DNA from 2 places in the Bradyrhizobium sp. 23 genome. Region 1 is predicted to be linked to the other one. Evidence: riboswitches for the same ligand, from Rfam matches in the RefSeq annotation. Region 1 holds a riboswitch; the other holds the start of a gene.
What was found. Region 1 has a riboswitch for cobalamin ahead of IVB32_RS36275 (energy-coupling factor ABC transporter permease). Riboswitches for the same ligand answer to the same signal wherever they lie in the genome.

Region 1 (5,192 bases):
CCCGGTACGCGGCTGGTCGCGCATTCAGTAACGTTGGAGACGGAAGCGTTGCTCGGTGAGCTGCACCAGCGCCAGGGCGGCGAATTGATGCGGGTCGAGATTGCGCATGCCGCTTCGCTCGGCCGCTACCGGTCCTGGGAGGCCGTGCGGCCCGTGGTGCAATGGAGCGCGGTCCGATGAAGGTCGCCGGGCTCGGATTCAAGCGGGACGTCACGCTGGCCTCGCTGCGTGAGGCGCTTCTGGCGGCCGGTGGTCCCGAAGGCCTCGCAGCAGTGGCGACGGTCAGCGATAAGGCCGACGAGGAGGTGTTGAAGCAGCTCGCGCGCGAATGCGGCTTGCCGATCAAGGCGGTTGCCGCCGAAATGCTTGTTGGCATCGACACGCCGACGCAGTCAAAGCTCGTCGTGGAAAAGTTCGGGACGGGATCGGTTGCCGAGGCGGCGGCGCTCGCAGCGGCCGGACCTCGCGCGCGATTGATTGCGACGCGGGTGGTCTCGCAGGATCGCACCGCGACCGCGGCGATCGCGGAAGGAGACGGCGCATGACGGTGCATTTCATCGGGGCAGGGCCAGGCGCTCCTGACTTGCTGACGTTGCGCGGCCGCGATCTCATCGCCGCCTGTCCGGTCTGCCTCTATGCTGGCTCACTTGTGCCCGAGGGCGTCTTGGCGCATTGCCCGCCCGGGGCGCGGATCGTCAACACCGCGCCGCTGTCGCTCGATGAGATCGTCGCGGAGATCGCCGCCGCCCATGCCGATGGCAAGGACGTTGCGCGGCTGCATTCCGGTGATCTCTCGATCTGGTCGGCGATGGGCGAACAGCTCCGCCGCCTGCGCACGCTCGACATTCCCTACACGGTCACGCCCGGCGTTCCCTCTTTCTCGGCCGCCGCGGCTGCGCTGGAGGCCGAGCTGACGCTGCCCGGCCTTGCCCAGACCGTGGTGCTGACGCGCACGCCGGGCCGCGCCAGCGCGATGCCCGAAGGCGAGAAGCTTGCCGCCTTCGCCGCCACCGGCGCGGTGCTCGCGATCCATCTGTCGATTCATCTGCTCGACAAGGTCGTCGCTGAGCTGACGCCGCATTATGACGCGGATTGCCCGGTCGCGATCGTCTGGCGTGCGAGCTGGCCCGAGCAGCGCATCATCCGCGCCACGCTCGCAACACTCGACGCTGCGGTCGGGGGCGAGATGGAGCGCACCGCGTTGATCCTGGTCGGCAAGACGCTGGGCTCGGCGGATTTTTCCGAGAGCCGTCTCTATGCTGCCGACTATGACCGCCGCTATCGGCCGGTCGGCGCCGAGCCGCGCTTTCCGGAGGTGTCGTGATGGCGGCAGGGCTCGTTATCTCCGCGCCGGCCTCCGGCGTCGGCAAGACCACACTGACGCTGGCGCTTGCTCGCGCCTGGCGCAACAGCGGATTGCGGGTGCAGTGCTTCAAGAGCGGCCCCGATTACATCGATCCCGCGTTTCATGCCGCCGCGACGGGACGCGCCTCGGTCAATGTCGACAGTTGGGCGATGGATCGCGGGACAATCTCGCATCTCGTCAGTCGCGGCATTGACGCCGATGTCGTGCTGGCCGAAGGCTCGATGGGTCTGTTCGACGGCGTCGCCGCGCGTGGCGTCTGCGGCACCGGGGCGACCGCCGACATCGCGGAGATGCTGGACTGGCCGGTGCTGCTGGTGATCGATCCCTCAGGACAGGCACAAACGGCGGCCGCGATCGCGGCGGGCCTTCGCGACTACCGCCCCGGTGTGCGCCTTGCAGGCGTCGTGCTCAATCGCGTTGCCAGCCCGCGCCACGAAGCCCTCGTGCGGCGCGCGCTGCTGGATGCCGGCATCGCCGTATTCGGCGCGCTGCCGCGCCATGCCGAGATCAGCCTGCCGAAGCGGCATCTCGGACTGGTGCAGGCCGAGGAGCAGGCGGAAATCGGCAAGCTGATCGACGAGGCCGCGCGCTTCGTTGCCGAGCATGTCGATCTCGACGCGGTGCTGCGTTCGGCGGCCACCTGGTCGCCGCAACCTGCCGCAAGCGGCGTCAACGTGACGCCGCCCGGCCAGCGCATTGCGCTTGCCCGTGATGCCGCGTTCTCCTTCGTCTATCCGCACATGCTGGAAGCGTGGCGCGCGGCGGGTGCGGAGATCTCGACATTCTCGCCGCTCGCCGATGAAGCCCCTGATCCGGTCGCCGATGTGTGCTGGCTGCCTGGCGGCTATCCCGAGCTGCAGGCCGGCAGGATCGCTGCCAATGCGCGCTTCCGCAGCGGATTGCGCGCCTTCGCCGAGACGCGCCCGGTGCACGGCGAATGCGGGGGCTATATGGTGCTGGGCACCGCTTTGACCGACGCCGATGGCATCAGCCACGAGATGACGGGCCTGCTCGGCCTGGAGACGAGCTTTGCCAAGCGCCGCATGCATCTGGGCTATCGTCTGGCCGAGCTCGCCGCGCCGATGCCGGGTCATCAGGCGGGTGCACGCCTGCGTGGCCATGAATTCCACTATTCGACCATAGTCGCGCAGCCCGACACGGCGCTGGCGGTCGTGCACGACGCGACAGGTGCGGTCATTGCCGAGACCGGCTCGCGGCGGGGACAAGCCACCGGCACGTTCTTCCATCTGATCGCGGAGGACCGGTGAGCGGTTTTGTCTCCTTTGTCTCCGCCGGGCCCGGCGATCCCGAGCTGCTCACGCTCAAGGGTGCAGCGCGGCTGCGCGAGGCCGACGTTGTGCTCTATGACGATCTTGCTTCAGGCGCGATCCTCGATCTGGCCCGGCCCGGCGCCAATCTCGTCGCGGTGGGAAAGCGGGCAGGGCGGGCCTCGACCAAGCAGCACCATGTCAACCGCCTGCTGGTCGACTATGCCGTGACAGGCGCGCGCGTGGTCCGGTTGAAGTCGGGCGATGCCGGCATCTTTGGCCGGCTCGAGGAGGAGCTCGAGACGCTGCGTGAAGCGGGCATCGGCTACGAGATCATTCCCGGCGTCACCTCGGCCTGTGTCGCCGCCGCGCAAGCCGGCATTCCGCTGACCCGGCGTCACACCTCGCGCCGCGTGCAGTTCGTGACCGGGGCGGACGTCACCGGCGAGCTGCCGCCAGATCTCAATTGGGCGGCGCTGGCCGATCCGGAGGCGACGACCGTGGTCTATATGGGCCGGCGGACGTTTCCGGCGTTGGTCGTCAAATTGATCGAGCACGGGCTCGCCCCAACCACGCCGGCGTTGTTTGCCGAATCGCTCGGCCGTCCCGATGAGCGGCTGGTCCGCACCACCATTTCGGAACTTGCAGAGCAGCTTGCGCGGGGCGGAGCGGCCTCCACGGCGGCCGTCATCCTGTTCGGCGCGCTGGCGGGGAATTATCCGTCATGACCGCCTCGTCCGCCCGTCGCCCCTTGACGCCCGGCCGGCGAAAGAGGCACACAGGAGACGCATGGTGCTCGATGCGGCGCAAAGCGCCGGAGCATAATCGGGAATGGGGATGGGCGGACCCAGTTGCGGCGCCCAAAACCCCAGCCGCCCCCGCGACTGTAAGCGGTGAGGGACTTCGATCAGCCACTGGGCCGCGAGGCCCGGGAAGGCCGGAGACTCCCAGTGAACCGCGAGCCAGGAGACCGGCCGTGCATGTTTTGAGGCCAAGGCCGTCGGGTGTGACGGCAAGAAGGATCTGAGCCATGCATATCGAACCCGGACTAGTCTCGGACGCCAAGCTCGTGCTGAGTTATGCAACCGGCATTGCCGTCGGCGGCGTTGCCTTGAAGCTCGCGGTTGAGACCGTGCGCGAGCAGGGCATCACGTCGTTCGCGGCGCGGACGCTCGCCACCACGGGACTTGTGTTTATCTTCTTCGAGATCCTGCCGCACTTCCCGGTCGGCGTCTCCGAAGTGCACTTCATCCTCGGCTCGACCTTGTTCCTGCTGTTTGGCGCGGCGCCTGCGGCCTTCGGCCTCGCGTTTGGCCTGCTGTTCCAGGGCATCTTCTTCGAGCCGCCCGACTTGCCGCAATATGGCATGAACGTCACCACGCTATTGGTGCCGCTGTTCGGAATCCAGGCGATCGCCACGCGGATCATTTCGAGCAACACGGCCTATGTCGATCTGAAGTACCGCCAGGCGCTGGCGCTTTCGACGACCTATCAGGCGGGCGTCATCGCCTGGGTGGCGTTCTGGGCGATTTATGGCTCCGGCTTCGGCGCGACCAACCTCGCCAACATCGCGACCTTCGCGGCGTCCTATGCGCTGGTCATCGTGATTGAGCCGCTCGCCGATCTCGGCGTGCTCGCGCTGGCAAAGTCGCTGCGCGGCGTCACCGCGCCCGGCCTCGTCACGCCGCGTTTGCACAGCGCGGCCTAGAGACAAGCGAACGGGCGGCCATGATGGCCGCCCTTCGCAGCCACCATGCTCACGCTCTCTCTGATAGGCATCGGTTGCGGCGATCCCGAGCAGCTCACGCGTGCCGCGATTACTGCCATCAACGCGGCCGATCTCGTCCTGATCCCCCGCAAGGGGACGGCCAAGTCCGACCTCGCCGATCTCAGGCGGACGATCTGCGCCGATCTGCTCACCAGCGACACGACCCGCATTGCCGAGTTCGATCTGCCCGTGCGGGACGCCGCTGAAGCGGACTATCGCAAGGGCGTGGACGATTGGCATGATGCCGTGGCCGCCGTCTGGTCGCAGACGATCGGGGATCATCTCGAAGGAGAGGGCAAGGTCGCGCTGCTGATCTGGGGCGATCCCTCGCTTTATGATTCCTCGCTGCGCATTGCGCGGCGGCTCAATCCCTCGCCAAAGATCGAGGTCGTGCCCGGCATCACCTCGATCCAGGCGCTGTGTGCGGCGCATGCGTTGCCGCTCAACGACATCGGCGAGCCCTTTCTAGTTTCGACCGGACGCCGCTTGCGCGATGGCGGTTGGCCGGCAGGTGTCGATACCGTGGTGGTGATGCTCGACGGCGGCACGGCGTTCCAGTCGCTTGATCCGGCGGGCCTGCACATCTGGTGGGGGGCCTATCTCGGCATGCCCGATCAGATCGTGATGTCCGGCGCGCTGGCCGAGATCGGCCCGCGCATCGTCGCCGTGCGGCAAGAGGCGCGCGAACGGCACGGCTGGATCATGGACAGTTACATCCTCAAGCGCAGGCTGTGAGGCAAGCGAGGCAGCATGCTCCCCGAATGGGTCACCCAACAATGCCCCGATATCT
Region 2 (5,192 bases), on a different contig from region 1:
CCGCTGAGGACGCCGTTTGCAGCCGAGACGCTGCGCGATCGGGTCGCCATGCTCTTGCCCAGAGAGCCGGCGCCCCGTCCCGCAGTCCATGTCGGAGAAGCCTTACACGCTGGCTGGCTTGAGCTCTGGTATGAGCCGAACTTTGACCCGTGTACCCTCAGCCGCCGCGGCGCCGAGGCGCTTGTGCGAATGCGGCATCCGACCTGGGGCGTTGTTCCACCAGCGTATTTCATCCCGGAGGCTCACGATCCGCATTTTAGGGACTTGTCGCAGTTCGTGATCGACCGCGCGATCAAGGATTGGAAGTATCTTCTGGAGCAGCAAACTTCGACCGATCTCTCCATCAATCTCCCGGCAGCATTCCTGATTGACCCGCAGGCGGTACGCGATCTCTGTCAGCGCATGCCGTCGCACCCCGCTTTCGGCGGCTTGACGATCGAAATCGAGAGCGAGGAAGCGATCCAGAACCTAGATCTCCTGATCGAGGTCGCGCGTGAGGTTCGCTTTCACAACATTGGCCTTGCAATCGACAATATCGGCGCCAATTGGCCGCAGCTGATGGGGCTCGAAAAATTCCCGTTCATGAAATTAAAAGTGGACCGGCAGTACGTCGCCGGTTGCGGAAATGGGCCCCTGAAGCGAACGGTGTGCCGCCATATCGTCGATCTAGCCAAAGAGTACAGTGTGCGCACCGTCGCCGCAGGCGTGGAGAGCCACGCCGACCTGATCGCTGTGACCGAACTCGGCTTCGACCTTGCGCAGGGCCATCTGTTCGGAAAGGCCATGCCGCTGAAGCAATTTGCACACTCATCTTTCAGCCCTGTTCCACTTCGTCCAAAATAGTTGTATGAGGAGTGACTGAGCACAGCCAGGCAAAGCGTACCAGCGCTGGCCCGCGCGGCATGCCTACTCGGCACCAGGCATGCGGCTGACTGCAATTTAATCGGTCACTTTGCAAACCCAGTATCGCTCCTCCCGGCCGAACTTCATTTCCCTCCGAAGCGATGCCGAAGGTTATTGTAGCACAAAGCCCTTTTGGCAAGGCTCCAGCGAGTCAATCCGCGGAGTTAACGTTGCAGGCGTGAGCGCGGCTTGGACAAAATCTCCGGTCAGGGCGTGTGACCGGAGGTTTGCCGACATCCGGCGTAGACGTGCGTCGGCTCGCGGCTTTTACTCGCGCTGCCGGTTTCGGGAATCGTCGAGCGTCGCTTGGCCCCGCGCTGCCATGCCAGACAAACCGACGGAAACTCGCTGCAGTCGAGTCGCGACTGGCTATCGGAGTAGGGGCCCGAGGGCTCGCACGGCTTGATATTGAAGCGGCCCATGCTGTCGCAGATGCAACATGGTCTCAGACCCCGCACAGCACCATTGGGCAAATTGCCCATCATTGAGCGCGCCTGTCCTTGGCACGGCATTTGAAAGGGATCGCCAATGGCATCGCTCGCCTAAGGAGTCGGAAGGCATGGCTTACAAGATCGTCGCTTCGCAATGTACCGTTTGTGGGGCATGTGAGTTCGAGTGTCCCAACGCGGCGATCAGCCTCAAGCGCGACATTTACGTTATCGATGCAAAAAAGTGTACGGAGTGCGAGGGCCATTCCGACACGCCGCAATGCGCTGTGGTCTGTCCGGTGCCTGACACCTGTGTCCCGTCTAAGACAACATAACCAGCCCGCGTCCAGAAGGCTTCACCGCTCGATTTCGCGAACGAAGGACTAGATGTCGAGCTTGTGGAGGCCGCCGTCCGCGTGCGGCGTATCGAGGTCGATCAACATCGTTATGAGCTTAAGGCGCTGATCGACTCCGAGAAACGCTCGAAGGGCTCGGTCAGAGGAGACCGTCAAATTTGTTTCGAATAATGACAAGGCCGCCTCGATGCTCCAGGTCGTCGCGTTGAGGCTTATCGTCGTTGGCTGACGAGCCGAGGCGAGGTGGACGGGCGTCGAATATCCCAAGATCAGCTTGCAGGATATCTAAAGCTAGGTCACTTCGAAGCCGAAGAGACGGTCTCCACGCGCGACGAGATCGGTCCGGAGATCCTGAAGACGTACGAGAAGCTCGGCATCCGCTTGCCCACGGTCACCATGCACGAGTGCATGGAGCTAGGGTCGTAACAGGATCCCCGCCGCCCGCGCTCTCGCTGCTTACTCCAGTTTCGCAAGTTAGCGCGCATCCTGACGTCCGGAACTGTTCCTGCGATGCCGCGCAGGCCAACGTCCAGGCTGCACTACTCGCCAGCGGCGACGGAAACAACGAATGCGCGGCCAAAGTCGCTCAGCACGTAAATGCTTGGCACACCGAAGGAGATCATCTTGACCAACGCCACGGAGCGATCGAGCTCACGGCTCGTCGCGGGGTCCGCCGAACACAGGCAGTCCGGGCAGTCCGGCCTGATCATCCGTTTGATCCTGGAGCAACCCGGCCTTGACAATTCCTAAGAAGCCTCATGGCGCTGTGATCAAGCGGATGCCGGCCGAGGATGATCGCAAACGTCCTCGCGGGCGAGTTCGAGAAGCTGCTGACGGAAAAGACCGGATTGTCGCGATCACGCAGATGTCGAAGCGCCCACCGCGTTCGTTCTGCTCGCGTTGGCTCATCCGAGTACGCCAAGCGGGTGTTGACGGACGCATTCACAAGCGGAGGCTCCACAGATCTAGGCGTTTTTACCAGGCCGGGAGTAAGACCGTTGTGCCCTAGCTGGTACAGCTCGCAATCGCTTGGGCAATATCGCGGCGACACTTAGTAGGTTGACGGATCGATCCTCGTGCGCCTAATGCCAGTCGTCGTGGTCTTCGGATTCGTTTGATCCGGAGCTAAGAGGGAAGCCGGTGCAATGCCGGCGCTGCCCCCGCAACTGTAAGCGGCGAGCCGCTGTCCAACGAAGTCACTGAAGCCATGCGGCTTCGGGAAGGCCGGACAGCAGCGACGACCCGCGAGCCAGGAGACCTGCCTCGACAATATATCGTCCACGGGCGGGGTGTCCCGGTGTGCGCCAAGCAGCTGTCGCTCACGCGATATTCGCTGCATGCGTCCGCCATGGCCTTTGCCCCAATCATGGGGTCTGAGCTATGTCTTTTCTTTCGCTTCCCGTTGCCACACTGGGGACGTCACGCATCGGCCCACGACGCGAACTCAAAGTCGCGCTCGAGAGCTACTGGGCGGGAAACTCCAGCGAAGCCGAGCTCCTCGAGGCGGGGAGTGGACTTCGTGCCGCTAATTGGGCACGGCAGAAATCCCGCGGTGCGACCGTCATTCCTTCGAATGACTTCTCGTTTTACGACCATGTGCTCGATACCAGCCTAATGGTCGGCGCCATTCCCGACGTCTATGGCTGGACCGAAGGTCCTGTGTCGCTCAAGACCTACTTCACCATGGCGCGTGGCGCTCAGGACAGTGGTCACGCTCAGCACGGGCCTGGCGTAGCCGCACAGGAAATGACGAAGTGGTTCGATACCAACTACCACTACATGGTGCCGGAATTTCACCGGGATCAGATCTTTAAGTATTCCTCTCGAAAGCCGATCGAGGAATATGAGGAGGCAAAAAGCCTCGGCTACCAAACGCGCCCCGTCCTAGTTGGCCCAGTCACTTTCCTGAAGCTCGGCAAAAGCGCAAATCCCGCATTCAATCCGCTGTCGCTGCTCGATCGGCTCCTCCCAGTCTATGTCGATGTTCTCCGCGAACTATCCTCGCGCGGTGCTGAATGGGTTCAGCTGGACGAGCCATGCCTGGTGATGGACGTCGACGAAGCATCGCGGGCGGCTGTCCGCCGGGCCTATGCTCATTTCGCAAAGGTTGTGCCGGCCCTTAAAATAATGCTGGCCACATATTTCGGGGCTATCGGCGACAATCTTGAAACAACCTTGGCCTTGCCCGTTGCCGGGCTTCATGTGGATCTGGTTCGGGCACCTGACCAGTTGGACGCAATTGTCGCCACAACCCGTAGAGATCTCGTGGTCTCACTAGGCGTCGTTGATGGTCGGAACGTGTGGCGCTCCAATCTTCCGGCGCTGCTCGACCAACTTGCTCCTATGGTCCAAAAATTGGGCAGGCACCGTGTTCAGATTGCTCCTTCCTGCTCGCTGCTTCATGTTCCGATCGACATTGAGCTAGAGACCGATCTCGATCCCAATCTGAAGACATGGCTGGCGTTCTCAGTTCAGAAGATCAAGGAACTTTCGATATTGGGCAAAGCGCTGGCCGGCCATGCTGCCGAGGTGGCCGATGAACTTGCGCTTTCGGAGGGGGCAGCCGTCACCCGCGAAACATCGCCCGAGATCCACAATGCGAATGTCGCCGGACGAATCGCCGCGATCGACGATAGCATGCTTCGCCGTCGCAGTGCGTTCACCCAGCGTGCCGACGTCCAGCGCGTCGCGTTCGCATTGCCGATGTTTCCAACGACAACCATCGGATCCTTCCCGCAAACGGCCGATGTCCGGAATGCGCGCGCGGCTCATGCGCGGGGAACGTTGAATGACACGCAGTACGAGCAGCTTCTGAAAGCGGAGACAGCCCGTACCGTGAAGTGGCAGGAAGATATCGGCCTGGACGTGCTCGTACACGGTGAGTTCGAGCGCAATGACATGGTTCAATACTTTGCCGAGCAGCTGTTGGGCTTCGCTTTCACCAAGCATGGCTGGGTTCAGTCTTATGGCTCGCGGTACGTTCGTCCGCCTATCCTGTTCGGAGATGTCTCCCGGCCGAAGCCCATGACCGTCGAATGGTGGCGCTATGCGCAGTCTCTGACCAAAAAACCCGTCAAGGCTATGCTGACCGGACCGGTGACGATCCTGAACTGGTCGTTTGTCCGTGACGACATCTCGCGGCGCGAGACATGCCGACAGATCGCTCTCGCGATCCGAGATGAGGTCATCGACCTTGAGGCGGCTGGAGCGACCATGATCCAGATCGACGAGGCTGCGTTGCGGGAGGGATTGCCGCTACGCAAATCGCAGTGGAAGAACTATCTCGATTGGGCGGTGGACAGCTTCCGCCTTTGCTCCTCCCCGGTCGCCGACGGAACTCAGATCCATACTCACATGTGTTATTCCGAGTTCAACGAAATCATCGATGCGATCGCAGCAATGGATGCCGACGTCATTTCAATCGAGACGTCGCGTTCTAAGATGGAATTGCTCGAGGCTTTCAAGAGCTACAAATATCCCAATGAGATCGGGCCCGGCGTCTATG

Region 2: linked by a shared signal. The riboswitch ahead of metE (5-methyltetrahydropteroyltriglutamate--homocysteine S-methyltransferase) and the one ahead of IVB32_RS36275 (energy-coupling factor ABC transporter permease) in region 1 are both predicted to bind cobalamin.

What each region holds. Positions count from the first base shown of each region.
Region 1 is NZ_JADPJF010000148.1:607,143-612,334, forward strand. It holds gene IVB32_RS36250 (bifunctional cobalt-precorrin-7 (C(5))-methyltransferase/cobalt-precorrin-6B (C(15))-methyltransferase) at 1-180, shown strand, start outside; gene IVB32_RS36255 (cobalamin biosynthesis protein) at 177-545, shown strand; gene cobM (precorrin-4 C(11)-methyltransferase) at 542-1,324, shown strand; gene IVB32_RS36265 (cobyrinate a,c-diamide synthase) at 1,324-2,634, shown strand; gene cobA (uroporphyrinogen-III C-methyltransferase) at 2,631-3,362, shown strand; cobalamin riboswitch at 3,408-3,628, shown strand; gene IVB32_RS36275 (energy-coupling factor ABC transporter permease) at 3,665-4,342, shown strand; gene cobF (precorrin-6A synthase (deacetylating)) at 4,388-5,137, shown strand; gene cobT (nicotinate-nucleotide--dimethylbenzimidazole phosphoribosyltransferase) at 5,153-5,192, shown strand, end outside.
Region 2 is NZ_JADPJF010000109.1:101,831-107,022, forward strand. It holds gene IVB32_RS28115 (EAL domain-containing response regulator) at 1-843, shown strand, start outside; gene IVB32_RS28120 (4Fe-4S binding protein) at 1,463-1,666, shown strand; gene IVB32_RS28125 (hypothetical protein) at 2,227-2,397, opposite strand; cobalamin riboswitch at 2,769-2,968, shown strand; gene metE (5-methyltetrahydropteroyltriglutamate--homocysteine S-methyltransferase) at 3,068-5,192, shown strand, end outside.